DNA from 4 places in the Melaminivora sp. genome. Region 3 is predicted to be linked to each of the others. Evidence: predicted binding sites of a transcription regulator. Region 3 holds the regulator's gene; each other region holds the start of a gene.
The links. The regulator LexA, encoded in region 3, represses DNA repair genes until DNA is damaged. The targets are predictions, from matches to a motif close to ACTGTATNNNNATACAGT.
Positions count from the first base shown of each region.

Region 1 (4,208 bases), on a different contig from region 3:
GTCCAGGATCTCGCCGAACAGGGAGCGCTGCTCGCGCTGGAAGATTTTCACGGCGGCCCTGCGGGGTTTGGGGTGTTTTCAGGGGGTAGCCCGCGCCAGTGCTCGGGATACTGCTATGAAAAAAGATTTTTGTCAGCCCGGGATCTTTTCCAGGCAGTAGCCCAGGCCACGCACCGTGGCGATGCGGATGGGGCCGCGCTCGATCTTCTTTCTCAGGCGGTGGATATAGACCTCGATGGCGTTGTTGCTCACCTCCTCGCCCCACTCGCACAGGCGTTCGACCAGCTGCTCCTTGGACACCAGGCGCCCGGCGCGCTGCAGCAGCACCTCCAGCAGGCCCAGCTCGCGCGCCGACAGTTCGATCATCTTGCCGTCGATGGTCGCCACGCGCCCGGCCTGGTCATAGACCAGCGGCCCGTGGCGGATGGCGCTGCTGGTCGCGCCCATGCCGCGGCGCGTGAGTGCGCGCACGCGCGCTTCGAGCTCCTGCAGCGAGAACGGCTTGGCCATGTAGTCGTCGGCGCCGTAATCCAGGCCCTTGACGCGCTCCTCGATGCTGTCGGCGGCGGTGAGGATGAGCACCGGCAGGGCCGAGCCGCGCCCGCGCAGGCGCTTCAGGACCTCCAGGCCATGCATCCTGGGCAGGCCCAGGTCCAGGATCAGCAGGTCGAACTCGTTGTTGGCCATCAGCGCGGCATCGACCTCGGTGCCGCTGGCCACGTGGTCCACCACGGCGCCCGAGCCGCGCAGGCTGCGCAGCAGGCCATCGGCCAGCACCTGGTCGTCTTCGGCGATGAGGATGCGCATGGGGTCTCCTGGGGATGTGCGCGCCGGCCGGGTGGCACGGGCGAGGGGGCAAATTCTAGGCAAGCGCGCCATCCGCTCCGGCATAGGCCTCCAGGCCCAGCGCGACCACGGTGGCCACCTCGGCGCCGACCTCGGCGCGAAACTCCGCCTCGGCCTGCGCCACCGCCTGGCGGAAGGCCTCGCGCCAGGACAGCCCCAGCGGCGTGTAGCGCACGGTGCGCGCGCGCGCATCGTGCGGGTCGGCCTCGCGCACGACCAGGCCCCAGGCCTCGCACTGATCGACGAGCGCGGCCATGGATTGCTTGGTCATGCCGGCGCGCGCGGCCAGGGCGGTGAGGCGGTCGCCCGCTGGCGACAGGTGGCGCGTCAGGTGCACGTGCGCCGCGCCCACCTGCTCGCGCGCCGCCAGGTTCGACAGGGCCAGCGGCGCCTCGGCGCTGCGCGCCATGAGCTGCAGCACGCGCGCATCGAAGCGCCGCAGCGCATGACCCAGCAGGCGCCCGAGATGGGTCTGGCGCCAGCGGTCGTCCAGGGGTTCGGCGGAAGGGTCAGCCATGGCTTATTGTCAGGCAAACTGACTAGAAATTCTTTGAATTCATCGGTACTGGTCGCTACATTACTGTTCAGGCATCCAGTAATCGGGCGTTTCCGGTGGCTGGAGACACAGCATTTTTTCCCCTTCGAGGAGTGGTTCCATGAACGCAACCGTCAACAACACCGCCGCCATCACCGAAAAGGCCAAGGCCCTGCAGGCGGCCCTTGCCCAGATCGAAAAGCAGTTCGGCAAGGGCACCATCATGCGCCTGGGCGAGGGCGAGGCCATCGAGGACATCCAGGTGGTCTCCACCGGCTCGCTGGGGCTGGACATCGCCCTGGGCGTGGGCGGCCTGCCGCGCGGGCGCGTCATCGAAATCTACGGCCCGGAGAGCTCGGGCAAGACCACGCTGACCCTGCAGGTCATCGCGCAGATGCAGAAGCTCGCCGGCCAATGCGCCTTCGTCGACGCCGAGCACGCGCTCGACGTGCAGTACGCACAAAAGCTCGGCGTGAACCTGTCCGACCTCCTGATCAGCCAGCCCGACACCGGCGAGCAGGCGCTGGAGATCGTCGACAGCCTGGTGCGCTCGGGCGCGGTGGACCTGATCGTCATCGACTCGGTCGCGGCGCTCACCCCCAAGGCCGAGATTGAGGGCGACATGGGCGACCAGCTGCCCGGCCTGCAGGCGCGCCTGATGAGCCAGGCGCTGCGCAAGCTCACCGCGACCATCAAGAAGACCAACTGCACGGTCATCTTCATCAACCAGATCCGCATGAAGATCGGCGTCATGTTCGGCAGCCCCGAGACGACGACCGGCGGCAACGCGCTGAAGTTCTACGCCTCGGTGCGCCTCGACATCCGCCGCATCGGCACCATCAAGAAAGGCGACAACCCCATCGGCAACGAGACGCGCGTGAAGGTGGTCAAGAACAAGGTCAGCCCGCCCTTCAAGACAGCCGAGTTCGACATCCTGTTCGGCGAGGGCATCTCGCGCGAAGGCGAGATCATCGACATGGGCGTGAATGCGCGCATCGTCGACAAGAGCGGCGCCTGGTACGCCTACAACGGCGAGAAGATCGGCCAGGGCCGCGACAACGCGCGCGAGTTCCTGCGCGAGAACCCGGAGCTGGCCCGCGAGATCGAGAATAAGGTGCGGGACAGCCTGGGCATCGCCCTGCTGCCGCCCGCGGTGGGCCAGGCCGAGCCGGCGCCCGCCCCGGAGGGCACGGCCGAGGACAAGGCCGCCGCGCCCCGGGGTCGCAAGAGCGATCCCAAGATCGAGGAAAGCCTGCTCTGATCGGCTCCTGAGTTTTCAGTGAAAAAGCTGCGGGCCCTTGTCACACAAGGGCCCGCAGCTATTTGAAAGGTAGCACCATGGGTTTTGCCAGACTCTCGCTCAAGGGCCGCGCCCTGCGCCTGCTGGCCCAGCGCGAGCACTCGCGCAGCGAGCTGCAGGCCAAGCTCGCGCGCCACGTGCAGGAGGGCGAGGACCTGGCTGCGCTGCTCGACGAGCTGGAGGCCAAGGACTTCATCAATGCCGGGCGCGTGGCCGAGTCGCACATGCACCGGCGTGCCACCCGCCTGGGCAGCCGCCGCGTGCTGCAGGAGCTGCGCGGCAAGGGCCTGGACGAGGACCTGCTGCGCGCCGCCGGACAGGCGCTGGCGAGCACCGAGGCCGAGCGCGCCCGCGCCGTCTGGCGCCAGCGCTTTGGCAGCGCCCCACCCGCGACCACGCGGGAAGAGCAGGCGCGGCAGATGCGCTTCCTGGCCGCGCGGGGATTCGATGCCGACGTGGTACGCCGCGTGGTGCGCAGCGGCGGGGCGGACGAGGATGAGGCGCTGTAGCGCCCAGGACGATTGCCTCGAACCCCTGCGCTGCCGGCCCGCAGCGTCAGCGAGGAGGAAAATAAGAACTTGCTATCAAGATGTAAAAGCCAGAAGATGTTTTCTTCCCAGGCCGGTTGTAGCCGTGAGTTACAACCCGCATGGCTTTTTTCATTTTGGAGGTTCCCCATGAAGCAACGCATCGTCGCCCTGGCCACCGCCGGCCTTCTCACTGGTTTGGTCGCTGGGTGCGCAAGCCCTGGCGCGCCACAAGGAGTCGCCGACAGCATTTACCTGGGTGGCCCCATCCTGACCATGAACGATGCGCAGCCCAACGCCGAGGCCGTGGCCGTGCAGGGCGGGCGCATCACCGCCGTGGGCCGCCGCTCGGACATCCTGAAGCTGCAGGGCCCGGCCACCCGCGTGGTGGATTTGAAGGGCAAGACCCTGCTGCCGGGCTTCGTCGATCCGCACAGCCACCTGAGCATCGTGGGTCTGCAGGCCGTGTCGGCCAACATGCTGCCTTCGCCCGACGGCAACAACGATTCGGTCGCGCAGCTGCAGGAGAACCTGCGCCGCCACATGCAGACTTCGCCCGAGGCCCGCGAGCTGGGCATCGTGCTGGGGTTCGGCTACGACGACTCGCAGCTCAAGGAGCAGCGCCATCCCACGCGCGAGGAGCTCGACGCCGTCTCCAGCACCGTGCCGGTGATGATCATCCACCAGTCCAGCCACTTCGGCGTGCTCAACAGCGTGGCGCTCAAGCAGGCGGGCATCAGCGCCGCCACGCCCGACCCGCAGGGCGGCGTGATCGGGCGCAAGGCCGGCTCGCAGGAGCCCAATGGCCTGCTGGAAGAAAACGCCTTCTTCGGCGCCGCCATGCGCCTGATGCCCAAGCTGTCCGAAGAGCAGGCCTCCGGCTGGCTGGCCAAGGCGCAGGACCTGTACCTGAAGTACGGCTACACCACCGTGCAGGACGGCCGCTCCAGCCCCGACAACGTGGCCCAGACCATCCGCGCGTCCCAGGCCGGCGTCTTCA
Region 1 covers NZ_DAMCAM010000005.1:68,742-72,949, reverse strand. The annotation lists gene RT051_RS02205 (sensor histidine kinase N-terminal domain-containing protein) at 1-51, opposite strand, end outside; gene RT051_RS02200 (response regulator transcription factor) at 133-807, opposite strand; gene RT051_RS02195 (MarR family winged helix-turn-helix transcriptional regulator) at 863-1,363, opposite strand; gene recA (recombinase RecA) at 1,503-2,642, shown strand; gene recX (recombination regulator RecX) at 2,720-3,190, shown strand; gene RT051_RS02180 (amidohydrolase) at 3,359-4,208, shown strand, end outside.
Region 1: a site for LexA is predicted at 1,426-1,443, ahead of recA (recombinase RecA). Genes of this name have one in related genera too.

Region 2 (4,208 bases), on a different contig from region 3:
GCGGCTACGACCGCCGCGTCAGCCGCCAGGCCCGATCCGTTGCGGAACAGGTCGATGACCGCGATGTTCTTGATCAGCGACACGAGCAAGACGTCGCCCGTCTTGGCTTCGGCCCGCTCCACCGCTTCGACGGCCTGCGACCAGCGATGCCCATCAGGGGAGGCGAGGATCGCGGGCTCCAAGTTCGAGCGCAGGTAGTCCCAGTAATCGCTTGGGCGATACCAGCTCGTTTCGCTTTTGAGCGTCGAGTTCAGGTAGGAGCGGAAGCCATGCGGCTCCACTGACGACAGGAAGCCGAAGGTGCTGCGCTCGTTTTGGCCAAACTGCCGCTTGGAGATCGGGCCCAGCAGCGCGGCCATGGCTGGATGCAGCGGCCAGCAGGCCTCTAAGGCCTTGGCGAAATTCTGCCCCACGGCGGGGCGGCGCGCGCGGATCGCCTCGGCGATGGCCTTGGACGCGTCGCGCATCCATGGCGGACGCTCCTTAGCTTGGATCGCGCGGCCGATGAGCTCGACGACTTCGTCGCTCGCGGCGACGAAGGGCAAGTCGACGTAGCGGCCTTGAACTTTGGCCCAATCATCGCGAGTGTCGATGCCCAGCCGGGCCGAATACTGCGCGAAGGACTGATGCAGCACGCCGATGACCACCAGTCGGCCTTCGGAGCGGGCCGCGGCCTCGGCGAGCTCTTGGAAAAAGTAGACATCGTCTCCAGAGCCCAGGGCCGAAGCCTCCAGGAACTTGCCCATCTCATCGATGAGAACCAGCGCGCCATCGTGCGGGCGGCTCTTGGCTTCTTCGAGCAAATCGGCGATGAGAGACTGCGAGGTGGGCTTGCTGCGGCCGTCGACCGTCTTGCCCTGCGCCCTGCGTAGGGCAGCATGAAGCTCGGCCACGACGCTGCCGCGCCGGCCCACGGCCGGGACGATCAGCCATCCCTTCTGAACGGGGAAAGCTTTGTCGAAGAGCGGCTTGGAGTCCAGATGCAGGGCTTGGCGAGCCTTGACCCGCAGAGTCTTGTTGGTGTGCAGCGCGCTCGCCAAAGCTACTGCCAGCGAACTCTTGCCTCCGCCAAACGGCCCCGTCCAGGTGAAGCAGCGTTGATTGGTTTCCGCGATTTGCCTGCACATGCCCTCGACCACGGAGGCCGCGGTCGCATGGCAGATGTAACCGGAGAGGGCGTCGGCTCGGCCGATGTCCGCATCGACGCGGATGGAGCGCTGGTATTGGCGCGAAATCTGGACGATGTCAGAGAGGGCCTGTTGCTTCTTCTCAGTCATAGGCGCACCTGATCATGTTCTTGATGTCTTCCCGGGTCATGTGCTTGCGATGGACTTGCCGCAGTCCCGCCGAATCGGTCCATTCGAGCCTGCGCCCAGTGAAATCGGAGAGGGCGATGAGCCGTTGCGCGATCGATTCCTCGTCGAGCTTGAAGACCCGTCCCGGAGAGCCTTCCGCATAGGCGACGGTCTCGAAGGCCAGCGAGCTTTGGCCTTCGTCCTCTCGGTCCCAAAAGTCGATGAGTGCATAGGCGAAGACACCATCGTGAAGAGAGGCCTTCGGGCCGCGACGGAAGGCGTATTGCCCTTTGTGGACCTCTTGCAGCAGGCCCAATTCGCCAAGCAGCGGCTCGGCGAAGTCCTCGGGCGAGCCGCCGGCCGCGCGCGGGGCGTAGCTGCGAAGGCACGTCTCCAAGTCACGCGAGATCGTCGAGGCGGAGAGGCGATGCTTTGGATCGAGCTCGCGGGCGTATCGAGCCAGAGGCTCCTCGAGCTCTTGGCGGGTGAATGTAGGCGCCGTCACATGGTTGAACAGCCAATGCCATGTGGTCGAGCGGAAGCATCGGCCCGCGAGCTGCCAATGGGCGAGCCATGCGGTCGAGGGGCTCTCCGCATAGGGGTCGAGACCGCCGTCTTGCAGGATCTCGGAGGCGAGGTTGCCGACGCGGAAGCCACCGTCGGCCTGGCGCATGACCCCGCATGCCAAGGCCCAATGCCGGATCGACGCGACCATGTTCTTGCCGACGCCAAAACAGGCGATTGCGCTCTCGTCGGTGAAGGTCGTTTTGCGGATCAGGCCGCCATCGGTTGCTTGGTCAAAGGCCTTCTTGAGCCACATTTGACGCAGAGGGAACGTCTCATGCCCGGAAAAGTGGGCGGGCGTCGCTCCGCTGATTTTTGATGTGGTCTTCATGAGGCGCATTCTAGCGCCGGGTAGGTCCAACTGGTGAAGTTCACCAGTTAGCCCCTTCGCAAATACTGTAAAAAACAACAGTGCGCCACAGCGGGGCTCAGCGAGAACGATTTGCCGTGCTTCCTCTACGGACGGAAGGCCGGGAAAGCCCTCGAATTGCAAGGTCGGCGGGTGGCGCAGGATGAGCTACTGCGGCGCTGAGAGCCTCAAATTGGCGCTTTAATATACTGAATGAGCGGCGAAATTGAAATATTATCCTCAACGCCGAGCTCGCAACATGGCGAATTTCAGCTATCTCGCCACCATACTCAACTAAAATTGAATCGAGGGGAAACGGAGCGGCCGTCTAAAGCCTGACCCGGCGGTGAATATGCGCAGATCAGAGGAGATGACAAGATTTCATGACAGCTGCTACACGAAAACTGTGATTAGTTCGCATGTTAAGCAAGCAGCACACATCGCGTTGACGGACACGTCCCCCAAGGCGTACTAGATACAGAAAAGCATTCGTAATTTCTTCGTCACTGGGCACATACATCGATCGATCTAGAAAATCGTGGATGGGCTTCCATAGCCAGAACGGCGTCGATCCCTGACCGTGCAAGCTAAAATGGAGCACGTGATTGCTCGACACTCTTGCTTCGCTTGCAACCTCGACGAATCTATTCGGCCAATCATCCAGCAACCAACCTGAAGCCGCCAGCAACTTGTGCCGTCCTTCTGTACGCCGGACGTCAGCACCGCCATACCGCTTTTCTTGTCCCTCAATAAAGGAAAAGCCACGTCTTTGCATGCCACGGCGGAATGAAGCAGACCATCTTGGCGCGTCGAGAAAGGCCCACAGCATCCGCAGACCCTCAAAGAACAACACTGAATTAATCACGCGGCCACCCACATTGATCCAACCTCGCCGTAGAGTGCTGAGGAGAAGGATCTGAAATTCGAGCAAGTCGGCATCTAGCTTATGACTTGAAATCATGGCGTCAGCGAGGTCTGCTCGGCAATAGCTGCACCACCTTGCAGACGATTCGGGCTCGGGTGTGAATATGCCAACGTCGCCACGATGGATGACAAGCGGCGCTTCACAAGCGAAGCAATGATCCATCAGTAGGCAACCGTGGAACGGACACGCGATGTGAAACGCAAGTCGCCAAGAACGCCTGAAATATGGCATTTCATCACTGCGCAGACACTCTGCACATGCCTGCAATCCATACCCCGTTCGTCCGCTGCTTCGGCTCAAAACTGGCATAACCCAGCGCCGAACTCCGCGCGCTGAAATCTCATCCCATAGGTAGCCTGAATAGGCACCCAAGGTGGATGCGGCAACTCGCTCCTTTGCAGTCCTGGTCGCAAGAGCCAAAATCCTTAACACATCTGCGTCATGCCCTCGATCCAGATTTTGGTCACCTCCCTGAACGAAATTGAGCCCGCCATCAAACATTTTGAAGCTCAAGCTGTGCGATTTTTCTCCGTTGGCGTGAGCAAGGCGAACAAACCACGAGGACAGCAACTCATCGGGTAGCGGAGGAAAGCGCACGGGCAGGAGGCGTACACTCATGATTTAGCCCGCGTAACGGTGCCGACGGTTCGGGTGAACCCAGCCAAGCCTTTTGAGATTGGCTTCTTTTAGCGCGTGTGAGGTGATACATTCCGCACCGCTTCGGATGGCATCAATTGCCAGCATCTGCAACAGGTCGGACATGTAACCGATGATTCCGTTGCTTTCGTCGAGAATGCGTTGTGCGGCTGCTTCGGCCGCGAGGTTGGATGGCAACCGTAGGCTGAGGGTCTTTTCCATCGTGGCGAGTAGCTTCTGAAAATCCTCCCCCATCTTCCATTTTGGCAAGAACACGGGTTCGAAACGATTCGCCACTTGAGGATCGGACTGCAGCAGATTCAAGGTCTCTGGCACCGCTGCGACGACGATCGGGATCTGCAATTCATTTCCCAGGAATTTCAGGGCATTGAGGAGTTTGCGCTGTTTCATGGGAGTGCCTGCTTGAAAGAAGCCGAAC
Region 2 covers NZ_DAMCAM010000004.1:73,434-77,641, reverse strand. The annotation lists gene RT051_RS01800 (ATP-binding protein) at 1-1,277, opposite strand, end outside; gene RT051_RS01795 (DUF4007 family protein) at 1,270-2,190, opposite strand; gene RT051_RS01790 (TniQ family protein) at 2,570-3,751, opposite strand; gene RT051_RS01785 (TniB family NTP-binding protein) at 3,755-4,208, opposite strand, start outside.
Region 2: a site for LexA is predicted at 2,255-2,272, ahead of RT051_RS01795 (DUF4007 family protein). Genes of this name have one in related genera too.

Region 3 (4,208 bases):
CAAGGAGCGCATCGCCGAGCCGGACTGCGCCAACGGCTTTCTGTTCGACGGCTTTCCGCGCACCATCCCGCAGGCCGAGGCCATGAAGTCGGCCGGCGTCAAGCTGGACTACGTGCTGGAAATCGACGTGCCGTTCGAGGCCATCATCGAGCGCATGGGCGGGCGCCGCTCGCACCCCGCGTCGGGCCGCACCTACCACGTCAAATTCAACCCGCCCAAGGCCGAGGGCCTGGACGACGTGACCGGCGAGCCGCTGGTGCAACGCGAGGACGACAGGGAAGAAACCGTCAAGAAACGCCTGGAGGTCTACAGCCAGCAGACCCGCCCGCTGGTGGACTACTACTCCGACTGGGCCCAGGCCGACCCCGCTAACGCGCCCAAGTACCGCGCCATCAGCGGCATGGGCAGCGTCGACGAGATCACCGAACGCGCCCTGGCCGCGCTGTCGAGCTGAACCGTCCGGCCCCCGCCGCACGACGCCCCGCCCCCGCGGGGCGTTTTGCTTCAGGCGCCCTGCGCCATCAGCTCCAGCATCAGGCTGATGCGCGCCTTCACCGGGCTCAGCCCCTCCAGATAGACCCACTGCGCCTGCGCCGGCGCCAGCATGCGGCCTTCGGGGCAGCGCGAGGCCACACGCACCGCAACCCCCGCGCCCTGCGCCCGCGCCAGCGCCGCCTCCAGGCTTTCGTGCAGCGTGCCGTTGCCGGTCGCGCCGGCGACGATGCCGGCCACACCGCCGGCCACCAGGGCATCGACCAGCAGGCCGTCTGCGCCGGCGTGGCTCAGCACGATGGCCACGCGCGGCCAGGGCAGCGCGCCCAGCCGCGGCGCCAGCGCGGCATGAGGCGCCAGGGGCGGCTGCGGCGCCCGGGCCTGCGCCCAGCGCACCTGCCCGCCCTCCACCCAGCCCAGCGGCCCGCCGTCGCCCGAGGCAAAAGCATCGAGCCGCAGCGGGTGCACCTTGACCACCTCGCGCGGCCCGTGGATGGTTCCTGCAGCCACCACCAGCACGCCGCGCGCCTCCGGGTGGACGGCCACGGTCACGGCGTCCAGCAGGTTCTGCGGCCCGTCGGGCGCCAGGGCCGTGGCCGGGCGCATGGCGCAGGTCAGCACCACCGGCTTGCCGGCCGCAGGCAGCACGTTGGCCAGCAGCCAGGCGGTTTCCTCCAGCGTGTCGGTGCCGTGGGTGATGACCAGGCCCGCCACGTCCTCCTTGGCCAGGTGCGCCAGGCAGCGTGCCACCAGACGCTGCCAGAGGGCGTGCGTCATGTCCTTGCTGTCCACCTGCGCCACCTGCTCGGCCACCAGGGACCCGCGCGCGGCGGCGGCCAGGGGCGGCACGGCAGCGAGGAGTTGCTCCACGCTCAGCTGCGCGGCGGTGTAGCCAACGTTGGCCCCGGCCTGGCCGGAGGTGCCGGCGATGGTGCCGCCTGTCCCCAATACAACGATGCTTGTTGCCACGGCGCTTGCGTCCTTCCGAAAACTGTCTAAAAATACAGGTACTGGATTAAAAAACAGTGGTTGCCCCGCAACCCACCGCAACGGAGTCTTCCATGCTCGACAAACCCAAGCTCACCGCCCGCCAACAGCAGATCCTGGACCTGATCCAGACCGCCATCGCGCGCACCGGTGCGCCCCCGACCCGGGCCGAGATCGCCACCGAGCTGGGCTTTCGCTCGGCCAACGCCGCGGAGGAGCATCTGCAGGCGCTGGCGCGCAAGGGCGTGATCGAGCTGGTCAGCGGCACCTCTCGCGGCATCCGGCTGCGCGGCGAAACGGTGCGCGGCATCAACGCCGCGCGCGGCGCGCGCTTTGACCTGCCGATCGCCGGCTTGTCGCAGTTCACGCTGCCCTTGATCGGCCGCGTGGCCGCGGGCTCGCCCATTCTCGCGCAGGAGCACGTGGACCAGACCTACACGCTGGAGGGCTCGCTGTTCGCCCACCGGCCCGACTACCTGCTCAAGGTGCGCGGCATGTCCATGCGCGACGCCGGCATCATGGACGGCGACCTGCTGGCCGTGCAGGCCACGCGGGAAGCGCGCAGCGGCCAGATCATCGTCGCGCGCCTGGGCGACGAGGTCACGGTCAAGCGGCTGCGCCGTACGGGCAGCGGCATCGAGCTGCTGCCGGAGAACCCGGACTACCCGGTCATCCGCGTCGAGCCTGGCGAGCCCTTCGAGATCGAGGGCCTGGCCGTCGGCCTGATCCGCAACACCATGCTGATGTAGGCCCCGCGCCTCCCCCTCCCCCTTCCCTGATGCGCCACCGCAGGTGGCGGGCGTCTGGCGTGCACGGGCCGGTGAGTCCTACACGTCAACCCTGCGGTTGCGCGTCTCATTGAACCCCTCTTTCAGCAATCCTGCCTGTGTTCTTGCTTGTCGGCTCCGGAATGGGGCACAAAGGAGTTTTCACATGGCGCTTGCCTCTCTTGCCTGGACCTCGCTACCCTTCGCCCGCGCGCTGGAAGCCCGGCCCACCCTGTTCGCCGCATCGCAGCCCCGCTGCGCCAAAGCCCCACCCCTGCGCGTGATCGTGCACCACGAGGGTGACGGCGGCTGCCGTCTGGTTATCTCCGGGCGCATGGCCGATGTTTGCGCGGAGCTTGACCGTCTCGTTCTGCAGTGATCCCGGGCGGCGCACCAGCGCGCCAGCCCCGCTGCGTCTGTCCCCGGCGCTCAGGACGTGATCTGCGCCCAGAGCTTGTCCAGCCGCTTGGCGCTCACCGGATAGGGCGTGCGCAGCTCCTGCGCGAAAAAGCTCACGCGCAGCTCCTCCAGCATCCAGCGGTACTCCTGCAGCCGCGCATCCTGCTGGCCCCGGCGTTCGGCCAGCAGACGCCAGTAGCGCTGCTCCAGCGGCGCCAGCTCCTTCATCCGCGCGGCGTCGCGCGCCGGGTCGGCGCGCAGCTTGTCCAGGCGTATGGTGATGGCCTTGAGATAGCGCGGCAGGTGCTGCAGCTGCGCCCAGGGCGTGGCCGCCAGAAAGCCCGGCGGCATCAGGCGCTGCAACTGCTGGGCCACGTCGGCCGCCACGTCGCGCGCGGCCTTGGCGTCCTTGAGCTTGCGCTGCGCCGCGGCGTATTCCTGCAGGACGGCGGCCGCCTGGCGCGCGACCTCGTTGGCGATCAGCGTCAGGCGCGCGCGCCCGTCCTGCACGCGCTGCAGGAACTGCGCCTCGTCGGCCGGCAGCGGCTCGGCCAGGAAGGCCCGGTCCAGCGCCATGTCGATGATCTGCGCGCGCAGCTCCTCCTGCGTGCCCAGGGGCATGTAGGCCACGGCCATGGCGGTCAGGCCGGGGATGTTCTTCTCCAGGTATTTCAGCGCGTCGCGGATCTGCAGCGCCACCAGGCGGCGCAGGCCGACGCGGTGGCGCACGGCTGCCGCTTCGGGCTCGTCAAACACCTCGATGCCCACCGCATCGCCATGATCGATCAGCGCCGGAAAGCCGATCAGCGCCTGGCTGCCGCGCGCGATCTCCATCAGCTCGGGCAGTTCGCCGAAGGACCAGCTCGTGTAGCGCGCCTCGGCCGGGCGCGGCGCCGGGGAAGCCTCAGGAGCGGCCTGCCGGGCGCTTTTCTCTTTTTTGATAGCAGCCTGCCCTTGAATGCTCTTGATTTCAGGTGATTTTTCCTCTGAAACCGTTGTTCCGTCCTGAGAGTTTGCTATCTTTAAAGAAGCAAGCGCCTGAAACGCCCCGCGCGCGCGTGCGCCTAGCTCGGCCTTGAGCGCCGCCAGGTTGCGCCCCTGTCCGAGCTGGCGGCCGTGCTCGTCCGTGACGCGGAAGTTCATGAACAGGTGCGGCGAGAGCATGTCCAGCTTGAAGTCCGTGCGCTGCACGGCCAGGCCGGTTTCCTCACGCACCTGGCGCAGTAGCGCCTCCAGCAGGCTGCCCTGTGCCCAGTGTTCGGGCTGGGTGAACCGCTGCGCCAGCCGCGCCGCGCTCTCGGGCAGGGGCACGAAGCGGCTGCGCGGACGCTGGGGCAGGCTTTTGAGCAGCGCCTGCAGCTTGTCCTTGAGCATGCCCGGCACCAGCCATTCGGCGCGCTCCTCGCTCACCTGGTTGAGCACGAACAGCGGCACCGTCACGGTGACCCCGTCGCGCGCATCGCCCGGCGCGTGCAGGTAGCTGGCGCTGCAATCCACCCCGCCCAGGCGGAGGGTGCGCGGGAAGTTCTCTGTGGTGATGCCCGCCGCCTCGTGGCGCATCAG
Region 3 covers NZ_DAMCAM010000063.1:1,201-5,408, reverse strand. The annotation lists gene adk (adenylate kinase) at 1-454, shown strand, start outside; gene RT051_RS12360 (asparaginase) at 505-1,461, opposite strand; gene lexA (transcriptional repressor LexA) at 1,554-2,228, shown strand; gene RT051_RS12350 (hypothetical protein) at 2,413-2,625, shown strand; partial or broken gene RT051_RS12345 (DUF3418 domain-containing protein) at 2,676-4,208, opposite strand, start outside.

Region 4 (4,208 bases), on a different contig from region 3:
CGAGCTGCGCCAGGGTCCGCAGCCACAGGCCGTCATCGGTCGCCAGATGCAGTTCGACGGCCAGCCAGCAATTTTGCTCAAAAACGGCTTTTACCCTTGCCAGGCAACGACCTACAGCTATGGAATCGGAAGCATCGATGAAGACCTCGCGGCAAGGCACCAACAGCAGCTCGCACCCGGCCAAAAGAGTCCAGGGCGATTCCTCGTCCACCCGGTAGTCGCCCTTGCGCGCGCCGCGCCCGCGCGCCGCGCTGATGAACTCGCACAGCCCGCCCCAGCCCTGCACGTCGCGCGCCAGGGCGACGATGCGCACGCCCTGCCAGAGAAATTCGCTGCCGGCGATGAACCGCAGCGGCAGGCCGCGCGCCGCCACGTGCGCACGAACCACACCGGCGACCGAGCACTCGTCGGTCAGCGCCAGCGCGGTGTAGCCGAGCTGCTGCGCCCGCTCGACCAGCTCGTGCGGGTGCGAGGCGCCGCGCTGGAAGCTGAAGGCGCTGAGCGCGTGCAGCTCGGCGTAGGCCGGCGGCTCGGTCATGCATAGACCCCCTGCAAGTACCAGGCCCCATCGGCCTGATCGCGAAACACCCAGACCCAGCCGGCGCGGCCCCGGGCGATGAAGTAGTCGCGCCGCGCCAGGCCGCCCTGCCCGCCCTTTACGTCCTCCGCCTGCTCTTCCCACCAGCCGGTCTCGAGGCGCTCGGGCCCGGCCAGCAGGCGCAGGGGCTCGCCCTGCAGGCAGGGCTGGCCGTCCTGCAGCGCCAGGGGACGGGGCGGGCGCACCAGCCAGCCAGGCAGCAAAGCGCCCCGCCCCCCTGGCGCCGGAGCGGCTGGAGCAGCCTCGCCGGCAGGCAGCCAACGCTGCATGCGCTCGGGACGGTGGTCGTCGCAGGGCACGGGCTGGCGCAGGTTCTCGGGCCCCAGCCGCTCCGCCAGGCGCTCGAGCAACTGGTGCCAGGCCTCGCCCGGAGCCTGCTCGCCCGGACCGGGGAGCAGCAGGCTGCGGCTGGCCTGCGGCAGGGGCGCGGTCTGCAGGCTGCACAGGCCCAGACGGTCGGCTGGCGCCGCCAGGCTGTACCGGGCCAGGCGCTCGGCCAGCAGGCGCCGCAGGTGGGCCATCTCCTGCGCGGGCTCGGCCGTGCGCAGCTCCAGCCGCTGCCAGGCCGGCAGGTCCCGGCCTGCGCTGCGGCGCAGGTTGTGGTGCCAGCGCAGCTCCAGCGCCAGCACGCCCTGCTGGCGCGCCCGCAGCCAGTCCTGCAGGGCGCCGAGCAGGCGCTGCCCGGTCCACAGCAGGGCCTCGGCCGACTCGGCCGGGGCCGGCAGCTCCACCTCCAGGTCGAAGCTCTCGGGCACACGCAGCCAGCGCCAGGCCGCCTGGGCGCCCGGCTCCCAGGCCTGGTCGAGCGCGGCCAGGCTGGCGGCGCCAAAGCGCCGGGCCAGGCCGGCGCGCGGCAGACCGCGCAGCTCGCCCCAGGTGCGGCAACCCAGCTGGGCCAGGGCCTGGGCATGCGGACGCAGGGCGCTGAGCGTGTCGATGGGCAGGTCGTGCGGCAGCCGGCGCGGCACGGGGCAGCCCTCCTGTTGCAGGCGCAGGAGCGCCAGGGCCTGCCAGGCCGTGGGTGCTTCGGCCCAGCAGGACGCTTCGGGCCCGCCCACTTCAGCATGGGGCTGGGCATGGGGCGCCTGCGACTGCAGCAGCGCGCGCAGGCGCTGGCGCCCGCCCCACAGGCGCTCGGTGGCCGACACCTCCAGCACCAGGGCCTCCTCCAGCCAGGCGACGCGGGGCGTGAAGCGCAGGGCCCACCAGCCCCGGGACTGCCAGGGCTGCCCCGGGTGCGGCGCGACGCCGGGCTCAAGGGGTGGCGGCAGCCACGCCAGCCAGTGCATGCAGCACCCGCCCATCGGTACTTGCTGCCCCCGCAGGCGCAGGGCCCAACGGACGCCGCAGAGCCTGGGCCTGCAGCGTTGCACCCAGCGCAGGCGCGCAGGCAGGCAGCGCCACGGGGCGCTCCTGCGGCGGGCCACGCCGCTTGAAGACATGCGCCAGCAGCACCGTGCCCCGCGCCTGCAGCGCCAGCCGCAGCGGCGCGGGAGACGCCTCCAGCCGCATCTGCTCGGGCCGGAAGACCCAGAGCAATGGCTGCTGTTGCGCCGCCGCCAGCTGCAACCGGCGCAGCATGGCGGGCTGCGCCAGGGGCAGCCAGGCCAGCACGGCGCGCACGTCGCGGCAGCGCAGGGCCTGCTCGCAGGCCCACGCCGCCAGAGCCCCCTGCGCGCTGATGCAACACAGCTGCCGGGCCTGCACCCCGGCGGCCTGCAGGGCGGGCGTGAACGGCTCCAGGGGAGCGCCGACCAGCACGGCTCGGCCCCCTGCCCGCAGGTGCGCGGCCAAGGCCGGCAGCACCAGCGGCCATTCATGGCGCGCCCGGGGCGGCTGCAGGACCTCGCACAGCGCGCCCAGCGGCCAACCACCCCCGGGCAACTCGGCGTCGAGCGCGCCGTGGCCACTGGCCACCACCGGCGCGGCCATGCCGGCCGCCGCATCGGCGGCCCGCCAGACGCTGTCGTGCAGGCGCTCGGGAAGACAGGAGAGAGCGGGAACGGGCATGGGTTTTCAGGAGGATCGGAAAAGACCTTGAATACTGTATGAATATACAGTTAATTCAGACTCTCTCCAGCTATGCAGAAAACACCGGGCACAAAAAAACCGGGCACGGGGCCCGGCTTGATCGGTCAGCGCGAGGCGCTGCGCGCTCTCAGCGCAGCAGCGTCACGCCGGTCTTGGACTGGATCTCGTCGAACTCCACGCCCGGGGCCAGCTCCACCAGCTTCAGCCCCTCGGGCGTCACGTCCATGACGCCCAGGTCGGTGATGATGCGGTCCACCACGCCCACGCCCGTGAGCGGCAGCGTGCATTCGGGCAGGATTTTCAGGTCGGTGGTGCCGTCCTTCTTGCGGGCCACGTGCTCCATCAGCACGATCACGCGCGGCACGCCGGCCACCAAGTCCATGGCGCCGCCCATGCCCTTGACCATCTTGCCGGGGATCATCCAGTTGGCCAGGTCGCCCTTTTGGCTGACCTGCATGGCGCCCAGGATGGACAGGTTGATCTTGCCGCCGCGGATCATGGCGAACGACTGGTCGGAGCCGAAGATGGCCGAGCCGGCAATCGTCGTCACGGTCTGCTTGCCGGCATTGATCAGGTCGGCGTCCACTTCTTCCTCGGTCGGGAAGGGGCCGATGCCCAGCATGCCGTTCTCCGACTGCAGCCACACCTCCTTGTCGCCCGTGTGGTTGGCCACCAGCGTCGGGATGCCGATGCCGAGGTTCACGTAGAAGCCGTCTTCCAGCTCCTGCGCCGCGCGCGCGGCCATCTGGTCTTGGGTCCAGGCCATTGCAGTCTCCTTATTTCTTCTCGGTGAGGGTGCGCTTCTCGATGCGCTTTTCGGGATTCGGGTTGTGCACGATGCGATGCACGTAAATGCCGGGCAGGTGCACGTCGTCCGGGGCGATCTGACCGGTCTCGACGATTTCTTCCACCTCGACGATGCAGACCTTGCCGGCGGTGGCCGCGGCCGGGTTGAAGTTGCGCGCCGTCAGGCGGAACTGCAAGTTGCCGCTCTTGTCGGCGCGGTGCGCCTTGATGAGCGACACGTCGGGCACCAGCGAGCGCTCCATGACATAGGTCTGGCCGTCGAACTCGCGCGTCTCCTTGCCCTCGGCGACCATGGTGCCGACACCGGTCTTGGTGAAGAAGGCCGGGATGCCGGCGCCGCCGGCGCGCAGCTTTTCGGCCAGCGTGCCCTGCGGCGTGAACTCCAGCTCCAGCTCGCCGGCCAGGAACTGGCGCTCGAACTCCTTGTTCTCGCCGACATAGGAGCTGATCATCTTCTTGATCTGGCGTGTCTCCAACAGCTTGCCCAGGCCGAAGCCGTCCACGCCGGCGTTGTTGGACACCACCGTGAGGTTCTTCACCCCGCTGTCCTTGAGCGCCTCGATCAGCGCCTCGGGGATGCCGCACAGGCCAAAGCCGCCGACGGCCAGCATCTGGCCATCGTGCACCACGCCGGCCAGCGCCTCGGCCGCGGAAGGATAGAGTTTGTTCACTGCGTCTGTCTCCTCAGGAATGGATGGGTTAGGCTACGATACTACGTATATTTCTACGTAGTTTTCCTTAAAAGCATACCCTCTCATGGACGTCGCCGACT
Region 4 covers NZ_DAMCAM010000031.1:7,490-11,697, reverse strand. The annotation lists gene RT051_RS08580 (error-prone DNA polymerase) at 1-538, opposite strand, end outside; gene RT051_RS08575 (DNA polymerase Y family protein) at 535-1,887, opposite strand; gene imuA (translesion DNA synthesis-associated protein ImuA) at 1,853-2,608, opposite strand; gene RT051_RS08565 (3-oxoacid CoA-transferase subunit B) at 2,757-3,395, opposite strand; gene RT051_RS08560 (CoA transferase subunit A) at 3,406-4,107, opposite strand; gene RT051_RS08555 (PAS and helix-turn-helix domain-containing protein) at 4,193-4,208, shown strand, end outside.
Region 4: a site for LexA is predicted at 2,642-2,659, ahead of imuA (translesion DNA synthesis-associated protein ImuA). Genes of this name have one in related genera too.